Regions from separate parts of the Cedecea sp. NFIX57 genome, predicted to be linked through region 3. Evidence: predicted binding sites of a transcription regulator. Region 3 holds the regulator's gene; each other region holds the start of a gene.

What was found. The regulator Fur, encoded in region 3, represses iron uptake genes when iron is present. The targets are predictions, from matches to a motif close to ATAATAATGAGAACNACTATCAA.
Region 1: the regulator Fur is predicted to act here: its motif matches at 3,775-3,797, upstream of ftnA (non-heme ferritin).
Region 2: the regulator Fur is predicted to act here: its motif matches at 2,689-2,711, upstream of sufA (Fe-S cluster assembly scaffold SufA).

Annotation. Positions count from the first base shown of each region.
Region 1 covers NZ_FXAS01000027.1:46,759-53,958, forward strand. Annotated here, with positions in the region: gene yecR (YecR family lipoprotein) at 120-461, shown strand; gene B9Y90_RS19865 (MFS transporter) at 602-1,876, shown strand; gene B9Y90_RS19870 (DUF3574 domain-containing protein) at 1,876-2,313, shown strand; gene B9Y90_RS19875 (NupC/NupG family nucleoside CNT transporter) at 2,360-3,541, opposite strand; gene ftnA (non-heme ferritin) at 3,892-4,389, shown strand; gene B9Y90_RS19885 (UPF0149 family protein) at 4,432-5,007, opposite strand; gene B9Y90_RS19890 (alpha/beta hydrolase family protein) at 5,081-5,788, opposite strand; gene B9Y90_RS19895 (lysozyme) at 5,860-6,300, opposite strand; gene B9Y90_RS19900 (BRCT domain-containing protein) at 6,450-7,200, shown strand, end outside.
Region 2 covers NZ_FXAS01000026.1:40,048-47,247, reverse strand. Annotated here, with positions in the region: gene sufD (Fe-S cluster assembly protein SufD) at 1-50, opposite strand, end outside; gene sufC (Fe-S cluster assembly ATPase SufC) at 25-771, opposite strand; gene sufB (Fe-S cluster assembly protein SufB) at 788-2,269, opposite strand; gene sufA (Fe-S cluster assembly scaffold SufA) at 2,278-2,646, opposite strand; gene B9Y90_RS19490 (ABC1 kinase family protein) at 3,032-4,672, shown strand; gene B9Y90_RS19485 (CPBP family intramembrane glutamic endopeptidase) at 4,715-5,539, opposite strand; gene menI (1,4-dihydroxy-2-naphthoyl-CoA hydrolase) at 5,673-6,083, opposite strand; gene ydiJ (D-2-hydroxyglutarate dehydrogenase YdiJ) at 6,080-7,200, opposite strand, start outside.
Region 3 covers NZ_FXAS01000010.1:70,413-77,612, forward strand. Annotated here, with positions in the region: gene glnS (glutamine--tRNA ligase) at 133-1,800, shown strand; gene chiP (chitoporin ChiP) at 2,264-3,670, shown strand; gene chiQ (ChiQ/YbfN family lipoprotein) at 3,717-4,043, shown strand; gene fur (ferric iron uptake transcriptional regulator) at 4,137-4,583, opposite strand; gene fldA (flavodoxin FldA) at 4,863-5,393, opposite strand; gene ybfE (LexA regulated protein) at 5,573-5,851, opposite strand; gene ybfF (esterase) at 5,993-6,760, opposite strand; gene seqA (replication initiation negative regulator SeqA) at 6,935-7,200, shown strand, end outside.

The DNA.
Region 1 (7,200 bases), on a different contig from region 3:
ATTAAGGATTATTTAAAATTCGAAATTTATGGAATTTACGGCCAGCTTAATTGAACAGGCTTTTCTGCCCGCCGCGCGTGCTACCATGAAAGCGGTTAAGTATGAGGTATGAATCAAAGATGAAGCGCATTTCTCTGGCCGTTACTGCCCTGTTGCTGGGCGGATGCACAGTAAGCAAAACGCCTGTTCCGCTCAATGCCAATGCGCCTGCCGGTGTTGTTCGCCTCGCCTATAGCCTGCCGCCGCTGCAAACGGCCAAAGTGGATAAATTCCTCGCCCAGTCCACGGCTTCGCGCCAGTGCCAGCAATGGGGCTATGCCAGCGCCATTCCTTACGGCAGCGATATCAAGACCTGTACCACCTACAGCGGCACCCTTTGCCTGAACACCCAGGTGGTGCTGGAGTACCAGTGCCGTGGCGTGACCGGCCCACAGTATGCGGGCGTCACCAGTAACTGGTAATTTGTGAATACTCCTCTATTTTTAGAGACATCTGCACAAAGAGAAGCCTGACACCAATGTAACCCGTTCCTGACGATAAATATCTCGCGCCGCCGTCTTCCCACGGCGGCTTGACTCTATTTGTTCATCAGGAAATTAACATGCTTCTTTTATTGCTACGCGCCCTGCGCCAGCACCGCTGGTTCTCGCTGCTCGGGTTGGCGCTCCTGTTCTCTTCGGTAGGTAACGGCCTGACCTATGTTCTGGTCTTTAGCCAGCTGTTAAACAGCCACGCTACGCCCGCCTGGCTTTCTCTCGCTTACGTCCTCGCGCTTGCCCCCGGCTTACCCGCCAGCTTTGTTGGCGTGTGGTTATTAAAGCGCTGGCCGGCGTTTTCCGTTCTGCTTCTCGGTGAGGGTTTAGGCCTTACGGGTCTGGTTCTGCCGTGCCTTGCGCTGCTGAATGATCACCCGACCATGCTCTTATTGAGCCAGGCCGCCGCCGCTTTTAGCACCGGTCTCACGGTGCCGGTGCTCAGCCAGCTCTTCAAACAAGGCTTATCTAAAGCATTAATGCCCGCCGCCGCAGGTATTGAAACGCTAGTGTTTGCAGCCAACGTTATCTTCGGCGTGGGAATGGGGACATTGTTATATGGCCACGTCAGCCTGTGGCTGATGTTGTTTCTGGATGCGCTCAGTTTCACTTTTGCCATGGGGCTACTCTGGCGAGCCTCAGCGGCTTTTGTTATCACGGGAGAAGAAAACAACGCCCCCGGCGAAAGCGAAAAATTTAGCTGGCGGCACGTTACCCCGGTGCAAAAGCGTAGCCTGCTGCTGCTGCCCAGTCTTGCCCTGGTTGGCGCGCCCGTGATGGCTTTGCTCCCTGCTCTGGCCCCTGCGTTGCCGGGCGATAACACAGCCAATGGCCTGGCGCTGCTGTTTGCCCGCAGCGCAGGGCAACTGCTCGCCCCGATCCTGCTAAGTGAAAAACAGGTACGCAACCGGGCGGGTAAAAGCTTCCCGCTGATGCTGGTGCTGCTGCTTTTCACTTTGTGTTATTTCGCCGTAGCGTACTCGGGCACATTGTGGCTGGCCGTGCCGCTCATCGTGCTCGCACATTTGTTCAGCAACTGGTTTTATCTGGTCGCGACGCTCAACGTAATGGACAGTTTCCCTAGCCCGCAGGTTGGTGCTGCCATGGCGGCAACCTGGCGACTCCAGCTCGGCATTACGTTAATCGCTCCTCTGGTCACGGGGACGATTGCCGGGTACTTCCCGGCACAGTGGGTACTGCCCGGCAGCGGCATCTGCGGGATTATTCTTGCCCTGTTGATGCTCGGTGACTTGCGAAAAGTGCGGAATTGTAATTTGATATCGCGGCGGAATCATTCCGCATTTAATTTTAATAATGATGATGACAGTAAGACAGGTGGATAATGGTATTTTATAAAGCAACACTTGCCGGGGCTTTAGCTCTGGCTCTGGCGGGCTGCGTCGCGCCTGCGAAAACCACATCAGCGGTTACCGCCCCGGCTAAACAGTGCCAGGTTGGTGATGCAATGACGCAAACCACGCTCTATTTCGGCATCAGCCGCCCATCCGGGGCGGAAATTACCGCCAATGAATGGCGCAGCTTTGTGGATAAAGACGTGACCCCACGTTTCCGCGAAGGGCTGACTGAATATGATGCCAAAGGCCAGTGGCTGAACGCTAAAGGTGAAGTGACCCACGAACCGAGCAAAGCGATCATGCTGATTCGCGGCAGCGATGCAGAGAGCAGCAAAAAGGTAGACGAACTGCGCGCTATCTATAAAACCCGCTTTGCGCAGGAATCCGTAATGCGCGTTGACCAGCCGGTCTGCGCCGCGTTCTGATTGTTGTGAAGGGAAGAAACGGCGGGGAAACCCGCCGTTTTTATTTTTACAGTACCAGCCCGGCAAACGCTGCCGACAGCAGGCTGACCAGCGTCGCGCCGTACACCAGGCGCAGGCCAAAGCGAGAAACCACGTTCCCCTGCTTTTCGTTCAGCCCTTTGATAGCCCCGGCCACAATGCCGATGGAAGCAAAGTTAGCGAACGAGACCAGGAAGACCGACAGGATCCCCAGCCCGCGCGGTGACAGCGTCGCCATGATCTTCTGCAGCTCAATCATCGCCACAAATTCATTCGCCACCAGCTTGGTCGCCATGATCCCGGCCGCTTTCAGCGCATCCGCCTGAGGAATACCCACCAGCCACGCAAACGGATAGAAAACGTAGCCCAGAATTTGCTGGAAGCTCAGGCCGAAGACGGTGGCGAACAGCGCATTAATGGCGCTGATAAGCGCGATAAAGCCAATCAGCATCGCCAGAATAATCATCGCCACTTTGAAGCCTGCGAGGATGTATTCCCCCAGCATTTCAAAGAAGCTTTGGGATTCGTGCAGCTTCTCAAGCTTGATTTCTGGCTCAGCGCCAGGGCGGGTCGGGTTAATGATCGACAGGATAATAAACGTGCTGAACATATTCAGGATCAGCGCCGCGACCACATACTTCGGCTCCAGCATCGTCATATAAGCCCCGACGATGGAGAGCGAAACCGTGGACATCGCCGTCGCGGCCATGGTGAACAGGCGGCGAGAGCTAAGGTCGCCCAGCACACCTTTGTAAGCAATGAAGTTTTCAGACTGGCCCAGAATCAACGAGCTCACGGCGTTGAATGATTCCAGCTTGCCCAGACCGTTCACTTTAGAAAGCAATGTGCCGACGATGCGAATAATGATCGGCAGAATGCGGAAGTGCTGCAGGATACCGATCAGCGCCGAAATAAAGATTATCGGGCACAGTACGCCGAGGAAGATAAACGCGAGGCCCGCTTTACTCATCCCACCAAAGACGAAATCGCTGCCCTGCCCGGCAAAGGTCAGAAGATGGCCAAAGAAACCGGACACGCCGTTAATCACCCACAACCCGCTGTCGGAGTGCAGGAAGAAGAACGCCAGCAGGCCTTCAATGACGACAAGTTGTAACAAATAGCGGATGCGGATGGTTTTACGATCGAAGCTCACCAGCCACGCCAGTCCCATGATGACAAAAAGTGCGAGAAGAAAATGAAGAATGTTCATGTGCAGTCTAATTTTGAAAGAAACGTATTTAGCCACAGCTCCTGCGTCAGGTAAATGGCGGACATAAGAATATTTAGCCATAAGATTTTCCAATGACAACATAGGCTTACTCTTAGCATGGTTACCATTTTGCGCGGCTAAATATGACTAATTCATGACACGTTATTTGGCAATAAAATAGCGAAGCGGAACAAGATTAATTCTCATTATTAATTCATTTTGTCACAAATAAAATAATAGTAACAACCATTCTCATTACACTAATATAATTAACAATTTCTTTGCATTATGGAAAATTAATAATTAAAGTAGCGCCATATTAACGCCCCTCAAAAAATATGGAGCCTGTGATGCTGAAGACGGAAATGATTGAAAAACTGAACGAGCAGATGAACCTTGAACTCTACTCATCCCTGCTTTACCAGCAGATGAGCGCCTGGTGCAGCTATCACAGCTTCGAAGGGGCGGCCGCGTTCCTGCGCCGCCACGCTCAGGAAGAGATGGAGCACATGCAGCGCCTGTTTGCTTATTTAAATGATACCGGAAGCATGCCGCGTATTAACGCCATTCAGTCCCCGTATTTAGAATACGCTTCACTGGACGAGTTATTTAAAGCCACCTACGAGCACGAGCAGCTAATTACTCGCCAGATTAATGCGCTGGCACATTCCGCGATGACCTCTCAGGATTATCCAACCTTTAATTTCCTGCAGTGGTATGTTGCCGAGCAGCATGAAGAAGAAAAACTGTTTAAATCCGTGCTGGATAAACTCAGTCTGGTGGGCAAAAGCGGCGAAGGCCTTTACTTTGTCGATAAAGAGCTGGCTACCCTGGACGCTCAGGCTTAATTGCCGTGAAATAGCAGGCCATTCCGGCCTGCTATTTTCATTTTAGTGCAGCGCCCCGCCGTTTCGCTGGCTGTGCCAGTACCCGTATAGCGCCAGTGCCGCAGGTTTAATCGCCTCAATGCTCGCCAGAAATGCTTCCGGCGTCAGGCTCTCAAACTTCGCTTCATTCTCTTCCAGTCCATGCAGGGCAATGGCGTCCAGCTCTGGCTGAAGTTCTGCCGGCAGCGAAGGCCAGCTTTCCAGTGACACACCGCGCATGTAGCCGTAGCACCACTCTTCCACGATGGTGATTTCGCGGTTATCCACTTCGCTGGTACCAAACAGAGGCTCAAACTGACCCGGGTACTCTGCAAGGCGTTCGGCAATGTCGTTCATATGCTGGAAGACCAGTACGCTAAAGCGCGTCAGCTCTTCTTTGCTTTCCCATTCTGGCTCAACATCGCCACCCCATACCGCCCGCAGCACGGTGGCAGGTTCGGTCACAGCTGGCCCCGACAATAGCGCCGTGAGTAGCCCGTCCAGCTCAGCCACATCAATCACCGAATGCGCCGTGCCATATTTCAGCAGGATGTCATCCAGCCAGATAATTTCGTCTTCGTTCAGCGGTCCCTGGGACATTTTTGGCTTCCTCGTCTCGCGTTTTGAATAAAATTTTGCGTAGTGTACCCGTTCTGCGCGCGACGAGTCATTTTCATTCCGCTTTTGTCAGGCATTCCACCAACAATTGACAGGTTTTGTCGTAGAGCGATGGGGTGTGCTGTAGCGCCTGCCAGACGCTGTTGTGGTCAGCACCCGGCACGGTCAGCAAAGCATGTTTGCCCTGCCCCGACGCCGAATCATAAAGCCGCGGTGGGATCTCTGCCGGGATCACCCGATCTTCTGCCGCGGCGATGACCAGGACATTACCGCCAAATTCAGCCACAGTCTGCCAGGCGTCGCTTTCGGCCCAGCTTCGCGGCTGGCGGATAATGGCGGAAAATTCAGGCCCGAAGTTTACCCGGTAAGCCGAAGGGTGATACACGCCCGGCACCATCAGGATAAGGGAACGCAAAGGCACGGATTTGCTCAGGTGCAAAGCGTTGTACGCCCCCATGCTGACGCCCATGCAGCCAGTCAACTGAGGACCTAAATGTTCGGCAACCGCTAGCGCCTGCCCGGTGCGGCTGATTAAAGAGGAGTGAGAAAGATCCCCACCAGTTTCCCCGTGGCCGATGCAATCAAAAGCCGTGCTGCCAAAGCCCAGCTCCGCCATTAAGTGCCGGTAGCGAAGACCCACCTCGCGGTCTTTTGAACCACCGTGGATCATCAGAATGTGACCTTTACTGGCAAAAATACTGTCAGCCTTGAGCGTGCGGCCCTGAAAAGCGACATCAAATGGGTGTCGGGAGAAAGTGTTCATGGCTGCCTGGTGCGATATTAGTCGATGAGTTAGCATCGCATCTTTATCATTCCTAAGTAAGCCCCAACATTTTATGACAAAAAGAGCGTACGCTCTGCAGCCCGGCGCGCAACCAGCCCTTTTAGAACCTTACCGCCAGCTTTGTTCCACTTTGAAAACTCTTCTGCCGCGCCCGCATAATCACCGGCATTGAGTTTTTTCAGCAGCGTAGAACCTTTCAGGGCCCTGGGGCCAAGGTTATAGGCAAAATCAACCAGGGCATCGAACTGATTTTGGTTCACATCGACTTTTAACAGTCCCGCCACCTCCTTTTCATACTGCACGATACCGCTGCCCAACAGGCTGTCGGCCACGTCCTGAGTAATGACCATTCCGGCAGCAACCGGTCGGCCTTCAACTGGCTGTGTCCAGCCATAGCCTATCGTCCAGACTCCCACGGGATCCTGATACGCCGAGAGTTCACAACCTTCAAATTTTTTTAGCAAAGCAAAACCTTCCTGGCTCAGTTTCATTTGTTTATTTCCTCATGATTAATGCCGTAAGCATATGAGCCAGTGAACAGCAATATGTTGTGATTCATCAAGGAATAACCAAAAATGCTCCTGATATAATCACGCCAGTAAAATACCAATGACAGTTAATATCCAGGGAGGAAATAAACATGAGTGAGTATTCTCGATTTAATTATTTTAAAAACAGGGACAAGGCATTCGCTAATTTAATTAGCATTATTGATGGTCTGCTTAGCGATGGTCACCTTGATCAAAAAGAAATACTCTATTTAGATACCTGGTTACTCGACTCCGAAGAAATCAGTGATAACCATTGCGTAAAAGCCATCCGTCGTAGAATTGCGGACATACAGGCCGATGGCGTGATTGAGCCCTCAGAAATCAAGTCGCTTAAAACGGACTTGCTTAAGATTCAGAAGGAGCTCATCGACCTTCCCCACCTCAACCTGGATTCTATTGAATCAGACCGACACCTGCTCGAAGGGCTGTGCAAAGGGATGCTGGCGAACCACCAGCTCAATGATGCCGAGATAAAGTATTTAAGATGGTTTCTCTCCGTCAATGGTGCGCTTAAAAATAACTATCCCGGCAAAGAGCTGTATAGCCTTATAGAAGATATTTTGGCTGACGGGGTTATCACAGAAGATGAACGTGAATTACTCAAGCAGGCCCTTATTTCATTTACGGGATGTGATTTAGCATCTGGTATTGTAGATGGCCTGTCAACACAGCTGCCCATTGATAATATCGATACTTTAGATTTCGCAGGTGCTACCGTTTGTCTTACGGGTGAATTTATTTATGGTAAGCGAAGCTTGTGTGAAGCAGAACTTCGTCTTAAGGGGGCGAATGTCATCAGTAATATCACTCAAAAACTCGACTATCTGATTATTGGGACAT
Region 2 (7,200 bases), on a different contig from region 3:
TGCCACTGCTGGAGCGCGTTGCCGTTACTGCTGTTCGGTAAGCCAGCCATAACCCTGCTCCTCCAGTTGTTTCACCAGGCTGAAATCGCCAGATTTAACGATGCGCCCCTGATACAGCACGTGAACAAAGTCCGGCTTGATGTAGTCGAGGATACGCTGGTAGTGGGTGACCACGATAAATGAACGATTGCCGTCACGCAGCGAGTTAACGCCTTCGGCAACAATCTTCAGGGCATCAATATCCAGCCCGGAGTCGGTTTCATCGAGAATACACAGCTCGGGCTCCAGCACCGCCATTTGCAGAATGTCGTTGCGCTTTTTCTCACCGCCCGAGAAGCCAACGTTCACCGAACGAGTCAGCAAATCTTCCGGCATTTGCAGCAGCTTGATTTTCTCTTCCATCAGATCCTGAAAATCAAAGCGATCCAGCGACTCAAGGCCCCGGTATTCCCGCACCGCGTTCAGCGCGGTTTGCAGGAAGAACTGGTTGCTGACGCCGGGAATTTCCACCGGGTACTGGAAGGCCATAAAAATACCTTCGCCGGAGCGGTCTTCCGGCGACAACTCCAGCAAGTCTTTGCCGTTGAACTGCACCGAACCGCCGGTTACCTCATAGTCTTCGCGCCCGGCAAGCGTCGCGGATAAGGTACTTTTGCCGGAGCCGTTTGGCCCCATGATGGCGTGGACTTCGCCCGGCTTCACTTCAAGGTTTAAGCCACGCAGGATCTCTTTGTCCTCAACGCTGACCTGTAAATCTTTAATGCTTAACATAATTTTCCCTTAATCCTTAACCGACGCTGTGTTCGAGGCTGATGGCTAATAATTTTTGTGCTTCCACCGCGAATTCGAGCGGTAACTCTGAGAACACGTCTTTGCAGAACCCGTTGACGATCATCGAGATGGCGTCATCTTCGCTGATCCCACGCTGCAGGCAGTAGAACAGCTGATCTTCACCAATGCGCGACGTGGTGGCTTCGTGCTCCAGCTGTGCCGTGTTGTTGCGGCACTCCACGTACGGGAAGGTGTGCGCCCCGCTGTCCGGCCCGATCAACATCGAGTCGCACTGGGTGAAATTGCGGGCGTTGGTCGCGGTAGGCATGATTTTCACCAGGCCACGATAGCTGTTCTGGCTATGACCGGCGGAGATCCCTTTCGAAATGATCGTCGATTTGGTGTTCTTGCCGATGTGGATCATTTTGGTGCCGGTGTCCGCCTGCTGATGGCCGGAGGTCAGCGCCACGGAGAAGAATTCGCCGATGGAGTTATCGCCACGCAGGATCACGCTCGGGTACTTCCAGGTGATAGCGGAGCCGGTTTCCGACTGCGTCCACGACATTTTGCTGTTCTCACCTTCGCACAGAGCGCGTTTGGTGACGAAGTTCAGGATGCCGCCGGTGTTGTTATCCCCCGGGAACCAGTTTTGCACCGTGGAGTACTTCACTTCCGCATCGCGATGAATAATCACTTCCACCACGGCGGCGTGGAGCTGGTAGCTGTCGCGCACCGGCGCGGAACAACCTTCGATGTAGCTCACGTAGCTGCCTTCATCCGCCACTAAAATAGTGCGTTCGAACTGACCGGTTTTTTCCGCGTTGATACGGAAATAAGTGGACAGCTCCATCGGGCAACGTACGCCTTTCGGGATGTAAATAAAGGTGCCGTCAGAGGCCACCGCGGCGTTAAGCGCGGCGAAGAAGTTGTCGTTAGACGGCACGACAGTACCCAGGTATTTTTTGACCAGCTCCGGGTAATCGTGAATGGCCTCGCCGAAGGAGCAAAAAATAATGCCCTGTTCAGAGAGTTTTTCGCGGTAAGTGGTTGCGACGGACACCGAGTCAAAAATGGCGTCAACCGCCACTTCGCTGCCTTCGCGCACCGGCACGCCCAGTTGCTTAAACGCGTCTTCGACTTCGTTAGTCAGGAAGGCGTTAGGCGGCTGCTGAACCGCGCCGGGCTGTGAGGCACAGGTATCGTCGCAGCTCCCGCAGGAAGGCGCGGAGTAATAGCTGTAATCCTGGTAATTCAGTTTGTCGTAATTCGCCTTGAGCCAGTGCGGCTCTTCCATTTTTAGCCATGCATGGAAGGCGTTGAGACGAAACTCCAGCATCCATTCGGGTTCGTTACGACGGGCAGAGATTGCCCGAACCACCTCTTCATTTATGCCCTTCGCCAGCTGCTCAGTTTGCAGCTCGGTGAAAAAGCCCTCTTTATAATTGAGGTTGCCGGTCCAGGTTTTGACATCGTCAGTTGCTTCAGTATTACGAGACATAGTACCGCCTATACCCCAAAGCTTTCGCCGCAGCCGCACTCGTGCTGCGCTTTCGGGTTATTAAATTTAAAGATCTGATTCAGGCCTTCACGCACGTAATCCACTTCCGTGCCGTCGATAAAAGGCATGGCGGAGAGCGGCACCCAAAGGCGCGCGCCGTCAAACTCATAGACCAGATCGTCCGGCTTCGGCTCGGTAACCGTGTCCAGCACGTAGCCAAAGCCAGCACAGCCTGTCTGCTTGATACTCAGGCGGATGCCCTTGAGTTCGGGTTGTTTTGCGGCCAGATCGCGGATATGCGCGCTGGCGGCCGGGGTCAGGGTCAGCCCCTGCCAGGCAAAATCATTGGGATCAAAGGAACCGGTTTGCACATCCATTCTTCACCTCATTATTCTCTGCGCCCGAAGGCCGATACCCTTATGTTAATGATAACAATTATCAATACAACGTTATGAAAACAGGGGTATTCGCGAAACGCTGGTTTTTTGGGCGTCTTTACTAAGGATAGACCGTCATGAAACTCTTGCAGATAGCGAAAAGAGCTGTTTAACCCACTGGTGTAAAAGGAAATATCAAAGATGAAAAACGGCTGAGCCGGGCAAGGCAAAAGATGTATAGAAAATATCTATTTATGTGATTGGAAACGCACTGAATGCGAAATTCACCACGAAAAGTACCAGTAATTTTCAGACATTCCACGGCGAAACTCCCTGTTCTGATTTATCAACTATCCTCCTGATAAAGAAAAGGGAGCTTAGCCTGATGCTAAAAATGATTATGGTCACCGCCCGCGATCGCGTGAGGCTGCAGGAAATCACCGGCGTTTTTCTCCGCTATGGATTGCAGGACATTGTGCGCTTGCTGGGCCTGTCCTCGCTGCATGACAAAATGCGTGGCGGCAGCCAACACGATGCTTTGCCGATGCCGCAGCGCCTGTGCGCGGCACTGGAAGAACTGGGTCCGACGTTTGTTAAGCTCGGGCAAATCCTCTCGACCCGCAGCGACCTGCTTGAACCCGCCTGGACGGAAGCGCTTAGCCAGTTAAATTCGAGCGCCAGCCCTCTGCCCTGGCCGCAGCTTGAACCGAGCGTTGTGGCGGCACTCGGGGCTGCGCCTGCTGAGGTTTTCACCACCTTTGATGAAACCCCGCTAGCCAGTGGCTCTATAGCGCAAATTCACCGGGCCACGCTGAAAAACGGCGACGAGGTTATCGTCAAAATTCAGCGCCCCGGGATTGAAACAACCCTCAAAGCCGACCTGCGTTTACTGCGTTATCTGGCAGAAAGCCTGGCCCAGCAGAGCGTGGCGCTCGCGCGCTTTCAGCCAGTGATGCTGGTGCGTTATCTGGAAAACGCTCTGAATCAGGAACTGGATTTTTGCCATGAGGCGGCCAACGGGGAAAAGATTTATCAGTTTTTCGCCGACAACGACGATATTGTCATCCCCAGGATTTATTGGGACTGGTGTCATCCCACATTGATGGTGCAGGCCTTTTTGCCCGGTGTGGCGCCGGTTGACGGCCAGCAGCTTGCCACCGCAGGATTTGACGGCCCATTGTTGGCACGTAAAGGCGCGACGGCGTTTATCAATATGCTCTTTGAACTGAGGACTTACCACGCAGATCCTCATCCCGGTAATGTCATGGCCCTGGCGGGTAACCGGGTCGGTTTTATTGATTTCGGCATGGTGGGAAGCCTGAGCGAGGCGCGGCGCGACGAGCTGTTGTCGCTGATTTATGCCATCAGCGAGCATGACGCCAGCGGCATTGTCGATGCCCTCATCGCCTGGAGTGGCAAGGAGGCATTAGAACTTACCGAATTAGAGCTGGCGGCCAGCTATTTCCTGCAAAAACAGGGCAACCTCCCGCTACAGCTGGGAAAAGCGCTGACCGATATGCTTTCCACCGTCAGGGAATTCCAGCTGGCGCTGCCGCCGGATTTGGTTTTGTTGTTTAAGGCGCTGATCACCGCGGACGGCGTATTGCTGAGAATGGATCCGCAGTTTGACATCCTTCGCATTCTTCGTCCGGTGATTAAGCGGGAGCTGTTAAAGCGCTATACCCGCCTCGGGAGCCGCAGACGCCTGCTTAAACTCGGCAACCAGCTTCTTGAGGGAGGTGATTCGTTGCCACAGACCCTCCGCCTGGTGATGCAAAGGCTTCGTCACGGCAAATTGCACGCGGACATTAACGTAGAGAATATTAACCAACTTGGAAAGTCGCTTGAACGTGCGGCTTCTACGCTGGCGCTGGCCCTTGTTTTATCCGCTCTGACGATGGCAATCGCGCCGTGGCTGTTCGGGCTGAACTGGACGCTGTTTGGCATCCCATTTTTCCCTGTGCTCGGCTTGTTGTGCGCCATTACAGGGAGCATATGGCTGGTATTTCGTCTGCTCAGGCGATGAGCTTTTACGACATCGGAGTCAAGTTCCGATGTCGTAGAACAATTAATGCACAGTATGCTGCAGCACCGGATAGGTAAACAGCAATAAATGGGCCATATTCAGCCCGACGTGAAACGCCACGGCAACCCACAGCCGCCCGCTCCACATCCACGCCAGACCGTAAATAAGCCCCGCCAGCGCGGCAAAAATAATCAGCAGCGGCCCACCGGCAAAATGCAGCCCGCCGAATATCACAGCTGAAATAATCAGCGCCATAACCGGAGGCATAAAGCCGGATAAACGTTGCTGGAGATAACCCCGAAATAACGCTTCTTCCGCCAGGGAAACAAAGAAAATATTCGCGAACAGGAACTGCACCAGCCACTGCGGGGAATGAGGCTCAATTTTTAAGCCACCCAGCGCCACCGCCAGCAACAATAGCCCAGGGATCAACGCAACCAGCAGGATCCACCCGAACTTAGCAGGCCGGGACTTCGGCTCGCTGACAAACAGCGATTTCATTACCACCAGCAAAATAAACGGCACCAGCGCTTTGTCGAAATTGTAATACATCGAGAAAGGCGCGCTTTGCGGCCCGGCACTCACCGAGTCCAGCACCTTTGGATTATGGAAACCAGGAATAACATGGATAGTCAGCGCTACCGAGGCGGCGACCAGCAAAAACTCAAGCACGTAACGAACGGGTTTTCCGTTTGCGGCTTTTAAATAAGCGACGGCAAGCATGGCGATTACCGCCAGTGAAGCCAGTGCCCACCAGTCGAGTACGCCATCAACGGCACCCCATAGTACGGTCGCGAGTAGCAATCCCAGGGAAATCTTTTTATTAAATTGTAAAACCAGTAAGGCGGCTGCCAGCAATATCCACATCGTTTTTCCTTAAGCCTGAAAATATCCGGAGGAAGGCTTTTTAGCAAAATGTGTTGTGGATATATAGTTTTTTAAGGAAATAATAACAAATTAAAACAATCCCACGTCCCTGAAGGCTGAACGTGGGATTAGGCTACACCACCGCCGTGGTCAGACGGGAGGTACAGCACAGCTGGTCTTGCTGATCGTAGATATCAATTTGCCACACCTGATGACGACGCCCCGCATGTACTGCGCGACAAACGCCGCGCACCACGCCTTCTCGCGCCGAGCGAATGTGGTTGGCATTGACCTCTAACCCAACCACCTTTTGATCGCCTTCGGTGCACAGGTAGCCCGCCACTGAACCCAGCGTTTCCGCGAGCACGACCGACGCGCCGCCGTGCAACAGGCCAAACGGCTGCCGGGTGCGCTCATCCACCGGCATGGTGGCCTCAATTTCGTTGTCGTCAAAACGCGTAAATTCAATGCCTACATGGCCGACCATATTGTTCGCGCCCATTTTGTTGAGCGCGGCAAGCGTGGCTTCACGTCGCCAAATCATCCGATAATCTCCAGAAGAGCCTGTAATGGATGCCGCACGCCGTTGCCCTCAACGCGCTTGACCTGGCTGCGGCAGGAGTAGCCGGTTGCCAGACAGCGGTTGCGCGGCAGGCGCTGCATCGCCTGATGCCAGGAGAGTTCATAAATGCCCAATGAATTGGCGAGATTTTTCACCTCGTGACCGTAAGTGCCAGCCATGCCGCAACAGCCAACACTTACGCTTTCGAGTTTCGCACCAAAACGAGCAAAAATACCGGCCCACTGATTCGGTGCCGCCGGCAACGCCGTCACTTCGGTGCAGTGGCCAAAGAGGTACCAAGCTTCTCCTCCCGCGCCCTGCACTTCCCGTTCTTTCAGCGCAGTCTGGAGCCATTCGTGCACCAGCTGAACCTGAAAATCTCCGCGTTCTTCGCCTAATGTCTGTTTGTATTCATCGCGATAGCACAGGACCAGCGCCGGATCGACGCCAACCATCGGCATACCCAGTTTCGCGATGCGGTTCAGGAACTCAGACGTTTTACTCGCCGTGCGCGCAAAACGCTGCAGGAATCCTTTAATGTGCTGGGCCTTACCGTTCGGCGAGAACGGCAGCACCACAGGCTCAAAGCCTAGCTTATCTGCAAGCTTAATAAAATCTGCCACTACCTGAGCATCGTAATAGCTGGTGAACGGATCCTGCACCACCAGCACCGTTTTAGCCCGCTGCTCATCGGAGTAACGCTCCAGCTGTTCCAGCGTGACGTTGGCGGAGCGGTGCCCGACCAGCTGCTGCTGCAGCGTCGGCGTAGACAGCATAGGCAGGTCGACCATGCCGATGTGCTTGCGGGACAAACTCTGCACCCACGGCTGACGCATAAAGAAGTTAAAGGTTTTCGGCGCACGCGACATCAGCGGTGCATAGCTCTCCACCGAGGCCACGACGTGATCGCGCAGCGGGCGCAGATAGCGCGTGTGGTAAAGCTGCAGAAAACGAGAGCGGAACTCCGGCACGTCGATTTTAATCGGGCATTGGGTAGAGCAGGCTTTACAGGCCAGGCAGCCGGACATCGCCTCTTTCACTTCGTGGGAAAAATCGTATTCGCCTTTGCTGGCGTGCCACGAGTTGCGGGTACGCTCGA
Region 3 (7,200 bases):
GTCAGCCGCTTTTTTATTACCTGCCGCTAGCCAGCATGGATAACCCTAATTTATGCAACTAAAGGTTGTTTCCCGAGGCCGCTTATTAGATCATACGCCGTTAACTAAGGTACACGCTTTGAGGAACCCGCGATGAGTGAGGCTGAAGCCCGCCCAACTAACTTTATTCGTCAGATTATTGATGAAGACCTGGCGAACGGTAAGCACACCAGTATTTGCACCCGTTTTCCGCCTGAGCCAAATGGCTATCTGCACATTGGCCACGCCAAGTCTATTTGCCTGAACTTTGGCATTGCTCAGGATTATCAGGGGCAGTGCAACCTGCGCTTCGACGACACAAACCCGGTAAAAGAAGACATCGAATACGTCGAGTCCATCAAGCACGACGTTGAATGGCTGGGCTTCCACTGGTCTGGCAATGTGCGTTATTCGTCTGACTATTTTGACCAGCTGTTTAATTATGCCGTTGAGCTGATTAATAAAGGGCTGGCGTATGTTGATGAGCTGAGCCCGGAACAAATTCGTGAATACCGTGGCTCGCTGACTGCGCCCGGGAAAAACAGCCCGTTCCGCGATCGTAGCGTTGAGGAAAACCTCGCGCTGTTCGAGAAAATGCGCAACGGTGAGTTCGCCGAAGGTACCGCCTGCCTGCGTGCCAAAATCGATATGGCCTCGCCGTTCATCGTTATGCGCGACCCGGTGCTGTACCGCATTAAATTTGCCGATCACCACCAGACCGGCAACAAGTGGTGCATCTACCCGATGTACGACTTCACCCACTGTATTTCCGATGCGCTGGAAGGCATTACGCACTCGCTGTGTACCCTGGAGTTCCAGGACAACCGCCGCCTGTATGATTGGGTGCTGGATAACATCACCATTCCTGCACACCCGCGTCAGTACGAGTTTTCTCGCCTGAATCTCGAATACGCCATCATGTCCAAGCGTAAGTTGAACTTGCTGGTGACCGAGAAGATTGTGGAAGGCTGGGACGACCCGCGTATGCCGACCATCTCCGGCCTGCGTCGCCGCGGCTATACCGCAGCCTCCATTCGCGAGTTCTGTAAGCGCATTGGCGTAACCAAGCAGGACAACACCGTTGAAATGGCTTCTCTGGAATCCTGTATCCGTGACGATCTCAACGAGAATGCACCGCGTGCCATGGCCGTACTGGATCCGGTAAAAGTTATTATCACTAACTACCCTGAAGGTGATGAAGAGACGGTCACCATGCCGAATCACCCAAATAAACCTGAAATGGGTAGCCGTGAAGTGCCGTTCAGTCGTGAGATCTATATCGATCGCGCTGACTTCCGTGAAGAGGCAAACAAGCAATACAAGCGTCTGGTGATGGGTAAAGAAGTTCGCTTGCGTAATGCCTATGTGATCAAAGCCGAGCGTGTAGAAAAAGACGCTGAAGGTAATATCACCGAACTGTATTGCACCTATGATCCGGAAACCCTGAGCAAGGATCCGGCTGACGGCCGCAAGGTTAAGGGTGTGATTCACTGGGTCAGCGCAGCACACGCGCTGCCGGTGGAGATTCGCCTGTACGATCGCTTGTTTAGCGTCGCGAATCCAGGGGCTGCGGAAGACTTCCTGTCTACCATTAACGCGGATTCCCTGGTTATTCGTCAGGGCTTCGTTGAGCCTAGCCTGCAGAACGCGGAAAAAAGTAAGGCATATCAGTTCGAGCGTGAAGGTTACTTCTGCCTCGACAGCCGCTATGCGACCGCAGAAAAACTGGTGTTTAACCGCACCGTTGGCCTGCGTGATACCTGGGCTAAAATCGGTGAGTAATTGCCACTAACAGCCTGATGAAAGCGCCGCGCAATGCGGCGTTTTTTCTTTCTGCTTACCTTTTGTTAACCTTTTACGCACATTCGCGGTGCGAATTAATTCTCATTTCCATTTTTGGGGGAATCTCCTTACACAATGTCATCTCTTCCCCGTAATCTCCTGATGCTTATAATGAAAGCGCTCTCAAAGAGATTTTATTCTTAAAATAAATCGTAATCAGGGTTAATCATCTGCTGCGCAATTTTGTTACAAATGCACATAGATTATGTGCTCTCTGTCATACTCCAGGAAATCTCTGATACAAAGTCATTGATAATTCGCGTCGCGAAAAATAGTCTATGAGCAGCAGTAATGCGGGTGTGTTAAGCAAAAACCGCTTTTAGCCGTCAGGCAATTTTACTTTTTTCGTCAATGGCGCTTTTCACGTCAGACGATGATTTTTACGTCAAAGAGGAATTTAACTATGCGTACGTTTAGTGGCAAACGTAGTGCGCTTGCTCTTGCTATTGCAAGCGTTACCGCTCTTTCTGGCTTTGTAGTGGCTCCGCAGGTTAGTGCTGCGGGTTTTGTTGATGACTCCACGCTGACCGGCGGCATCTATTACTGGCAGCGTGAGCGTGACCGTAAAGATGTGTCCGACGGTAAGTACAAAACTAACCTGTCGCACTCAACCTGGAACGCCAACCTCGACTTCCAGTCCGGCTATGCGGCCGATATGTTTGGTTTCGATATTGCCGCCTTCACCGCCATTGAAATGGCCGAAGACAGCGCCAGTGGCCACCCGAACGAAATCGCATTCTCCTCTAAAAATAAAACCTACGACGAAGACTACTCCGGTGATAAAGGCGGCATTAGCCTTTATAAAGCGGCTGCTAAATTCAAATACGGCCCGGTATGGGCACGTGCAGGTTACATTCAGCCAACCGGCCAAACGCTGCTAGCACCACACTGGAGCTTCATGCCTGGTACTTATCAGGGTGCTGAAGCAGGGGCCGCATTTGACTACGGTGATGCCGGTGCGCTGAGCTTCTCCTATATGTGGACCAACGAGTACAAGGCGCCGTGGCACCTTGAAACCGACAAGTTCTACCAGAACGACAAAAAAACCAAAGTTGATTACCTGCACTCCATCGGCGCGAAGTATGACTTCAAAAACGACCTGATTCTCGAAGCCGCATTTGGCCAGGCGCAGGGCTTTGTTGATCAGTACTTCGCTAAAGCCAGCTACAAATTTGACGTTGCAGGTAGCCCGCTGAGCACCAGCTACCAGTTCTACGGCACCCGTGATAAAGCCGCGAACAACACTATCAACGATATCTACGATGGCACCGCATGGCTCCAGGCGTTGACCTTTGGTTATAAAATTGGCCAGGTTGACCTTCGTCTCGAAGGGACCATGGTGAAGGCAGAAGGGCAGCAGGGTTACTTCCTGCAGCGTATGACGCCAACCTACGCTTCTTCCAACGGTCGTCTGGATGTGTGGTGGGATAACCGCTCTGACTTCAACGCCAACGGTGAAAAAGCCGTGTTCTTCGGCGCAATGTATGACCTGAGCAACTGGAATCTGCCGGGTTGGGCAGTCGGTGCTTCTTACGTTTATGCATGGGATGCAAAACCATCCACCTGGGCGCTTGATGCTTCCGGTAACCGCCAGGATCTCGCTTCCAACAAGATCAAAGAGTCTTCTTACAGCCTCGATGCAATGTATACCGTGCAGGAAGGCCGTGCGAAAGGCACGCTGTTCAAACTGCACTTCACACAGTACGACAACCACTCCGACATCCCAAGCTGGGGCGGTGGTTACGGCAACATGTTCCAGGATGAGCGTGACGTGAAGTTCATCGTGATTGCTCCGTTCACCATCTTCTGATGTGAAACCGGGCGCGTAAGCGCCCGTTTTTTATAAGGAACCGCACATGAAAAAGATTCTACTGGTCACTGCGGCTGTTTTCACGCTGTCTGCCTGCGTTCAGCCTCCGGCACCTCCGGAAGATTCACGCCTGAAGCAGGCCTATAGCGCCTGTATCAACACGGCGGAGGGCAATCCGGATAAAATTGAAGCCTGCCAGAGCGTGCTGAACGTACTGCGTCAGGAAAAACAGCATAAAGCGTTTGTTGAAAAAGAGACTGTGAACGTGTTGGATTATCAGAAATGCATCCAGGCAAGAAAGAGCGGCAATGATGAAGCCGCGAAGGTGCGCTGCGATAAGATTTGGCAGGAGATTCGCGCCAATAACAGCTGATAATCCTTTCAGTCAATAAAAAAACCGGCAAGGGAAACCTGCCGGTTTTTGCTTTTAAACGCCACCGAAGCAGCGTTTGTTAATGCGGATTACTTATTTCGGATCGTGGGCCGTGTCGTCTTCACGGCAGTCGCCTTCGGCACAGTGTCCGTACAGATACAAACTGTGGTTAGTCAGGCGAATACCGTGGCGCGCGGCAATTTCACGCTGGCGAGATTCGATAGAATCGTCGCTGAACTCGATGACTTTTCCGCAGTCGAGGCAGATCAGGTGATCGTGGTGATGCTGCTGGGTCAGCTCGAAAACGGACTTGCCGCCTTCAAAGTTGTGGCGGGTCACGATCCCGGCATCATCAAACTGGTTCAGTACGCGGTAGACCGTCGCCAGGCCAATTTCTTCGCCCATGTCGATCAGACGTTTATATAAGTCTTCCGCGCTGACGTGATGATTTACCGGCTCTTGCAGCACTTCGAGGATTTTTAATCGCGGAAGCGTGACTTTCAAGCCGGCCTTCTTTAATGCGGTATTGTTGTCAGTCATGCGGAAATTGTCCTGTTGCTTAACGATTCGCTCAAACTGCAGTGAGCGTTAAGAGTAATGCGTCTCATTATAGAACTGCTACTTCTAAATGGGAACCGCAAGTATGGTGCAAAATAAGGCTGAAAAATCGTGGCGGCGTCGCCATTTACAGTAATTATCAGCCAAGCTGTCAGGAAGACATTGTACAGGGATGTACGAGAAAGTTACAAACTTGTAGCAATTATTTTCATTGCTACAAGCTATCAAAATGGCGCAAATGCTGTATTTGCGCCAGAGAAATCAGGCGTTAATGATATCGGCCAGATTCAGTTCTTCAGAAACTTGCTTAACCCACTTCTCAACGCGTTCTGCGGTCAGTTCTGGCTGACGGTCTTCGTCAATGGCCAGGCCGACAAAGTTGTCGTCATCCGCCAGGCCCTTGGAGGCTTCAAAGTGGTAACCGGCGGTTGGCCAGTGGCCCACAATCGCCGCGCCGCGCGGTTCGATAATGTCGCGGATGGTGCCCAGTGCATCACAGAAGTATTCTGCGTAATCTTCCTGGTCGCCGCAGCCGAACAGCGCCACCAGTTTGCCGTTGAAATCGACTTCTTCAAGAGTAGGGAAGAAATCATCCCAGTCGCACTGGGCTTCACCGTAGTACCAGGTCGGGATGCCGAGCAACAGAATGTCGAAACCTTCGAGATCTTCTTTGCTGCTTTTAGCAATGTCATGCACCTCAGCAACGTCTTTACCGAGCTGTTTTTGAATCATTTTCGCGATATTTTCGGTGTTACCAGTGTCGCTGCCGAAAAAAATGCCTACGATTGCCATGAGTAAAATAACCTCTTGAAACTTAATAGTATGCTGGCCGTCAAATGCCCACGTATAGGGCAATCATAGCAGAACAGCTCCGGCAGCGGAAACAGCTATCACACCCGGGTGCACAGTCTGCAACATGGTTTAGCTCACCCTTTTGAGATTTCAGATAACCCGCAGGGCGGCTGAAGGCGTTACCCGAGATTTTTAAGCTGCTCGAGCAGCATCTCTTCGATCAGTTCGCTGCGGCTGATGTTGCGGGCGTCAGCCAGCTGGTTGAGGGCATCGACCGCATCATTGTTCAGTTTTAGCTCAACCCGCTTCAAACCACGCACTTTATCGCGCTTCAGCTGATTGCGCTTATTGATACGCAATTGCTCATCACGCGAGAGCGGATTGGTTTTCGGCCGCCCGGGGCGACGCTCGTCCGCGAACAGATCTAATGTAGTACGGTCCGTTTGTTCTTTTGCCATGATTAGAATACTGACAGGAAATTCTGGCTGCAGGGGCAGGGTGCCGGTGCAATTAAGCGCGCCATCATACATCAGCGCGCCATTCCCGCCAACGCGTTAGCGACTTCTGCTGCCCGGTCGGTCTGTTTTTAATCAGTTTTTCTACTCAGCGTCGATAAATCGGTGAATCGCCCGCAAAACGGCGTCCGGTTTTTCCGCATGAACCCAATGACCTGCTCCAGCGATGACGTGAGCGCGGGCCTGTGGGAACTGACTTAACAGCGCCTCGCGGTGGCTTTCATCAACATACGGAGAATTCCCGCCGCGGATAAACAACGCTGGATGTGGCCAGGCCGGGACAGGCTGCCAGCCAACGATATTTTCATATTGCTGCCAAAGCACGGGCACGTTGAACTTCCACTCGCCGTCAGCAAAGGATTTCAGCAGAAACTGAATAACGCCTTCCTCAGTAACGTGGTCGCGCATGATTTGCGCCGCCTGCTGGCGAGTTTTTACGCACGCTTCGCTGACCGCGCGAATAGCCGCGAAAATTTCGTCATGACGGCGAACCTGATAGTTAACCGGCGCAATATCGATCATCACTAGCTTATCAATACGCTGAGGTGCGATTGCGGTAAGGGCCATCACCACTTTGCCGCCCATGGAATGACCAATAAACGTGGCTTTTTCGATGCCGTATTCGTCCAGGGTATCCAGAACGTCCCCGGCCATTGCGGCATAGCTCATGTCATCGCTGCGCGGTGACAGTCCATGATTGCGCAGATCGATCTGCAGCACCGCGTGATCTTTACCCAGATCCCGAGCCAGAACGCCGAGGTTATCCAGGCTGCCGAACAGGCCGTGGATCAGTACAATAGGGGAATTGCTATTCGATTGTTGCGCAGTTTGCAGGCGAGCATTTAATTTCATGGCAAAGTTCTTTATTTTGGTTCGTTTGGTTAGGGTATCATGTTGGCATTCCCGCGGGCGTGCGGCAAATATTCAGTTTACTCTGACTTTGAGCTGCCTCTCCTGTTCGCTGTTGGGATTTGACCCTATAATCCCAACGACTTGTATTCAGAAAAGATATCGCACTGGATTAAGATGAAAACAATCGAAGTTGATGACGAGCTTTACCGCTATATTGCCAGCCAGACTAAACACATCGGCGAGAGCGCGTCAGACATTTTACGGCGTATGCTTAAATTTACCGCCGGGCAAACACCAGCAGCCACTTCTACGCCAGCCGCGCCTGAGCGCGCTGCGGCTCCCGTTGTTGAAGAAAAACCTGCGAATACCGCTCGTAACCGCGTGCGTGCCGTTCGTGAGCTGCTGCTTTCCGACGAGTATGCTGCCCAGAATAAAGCCGT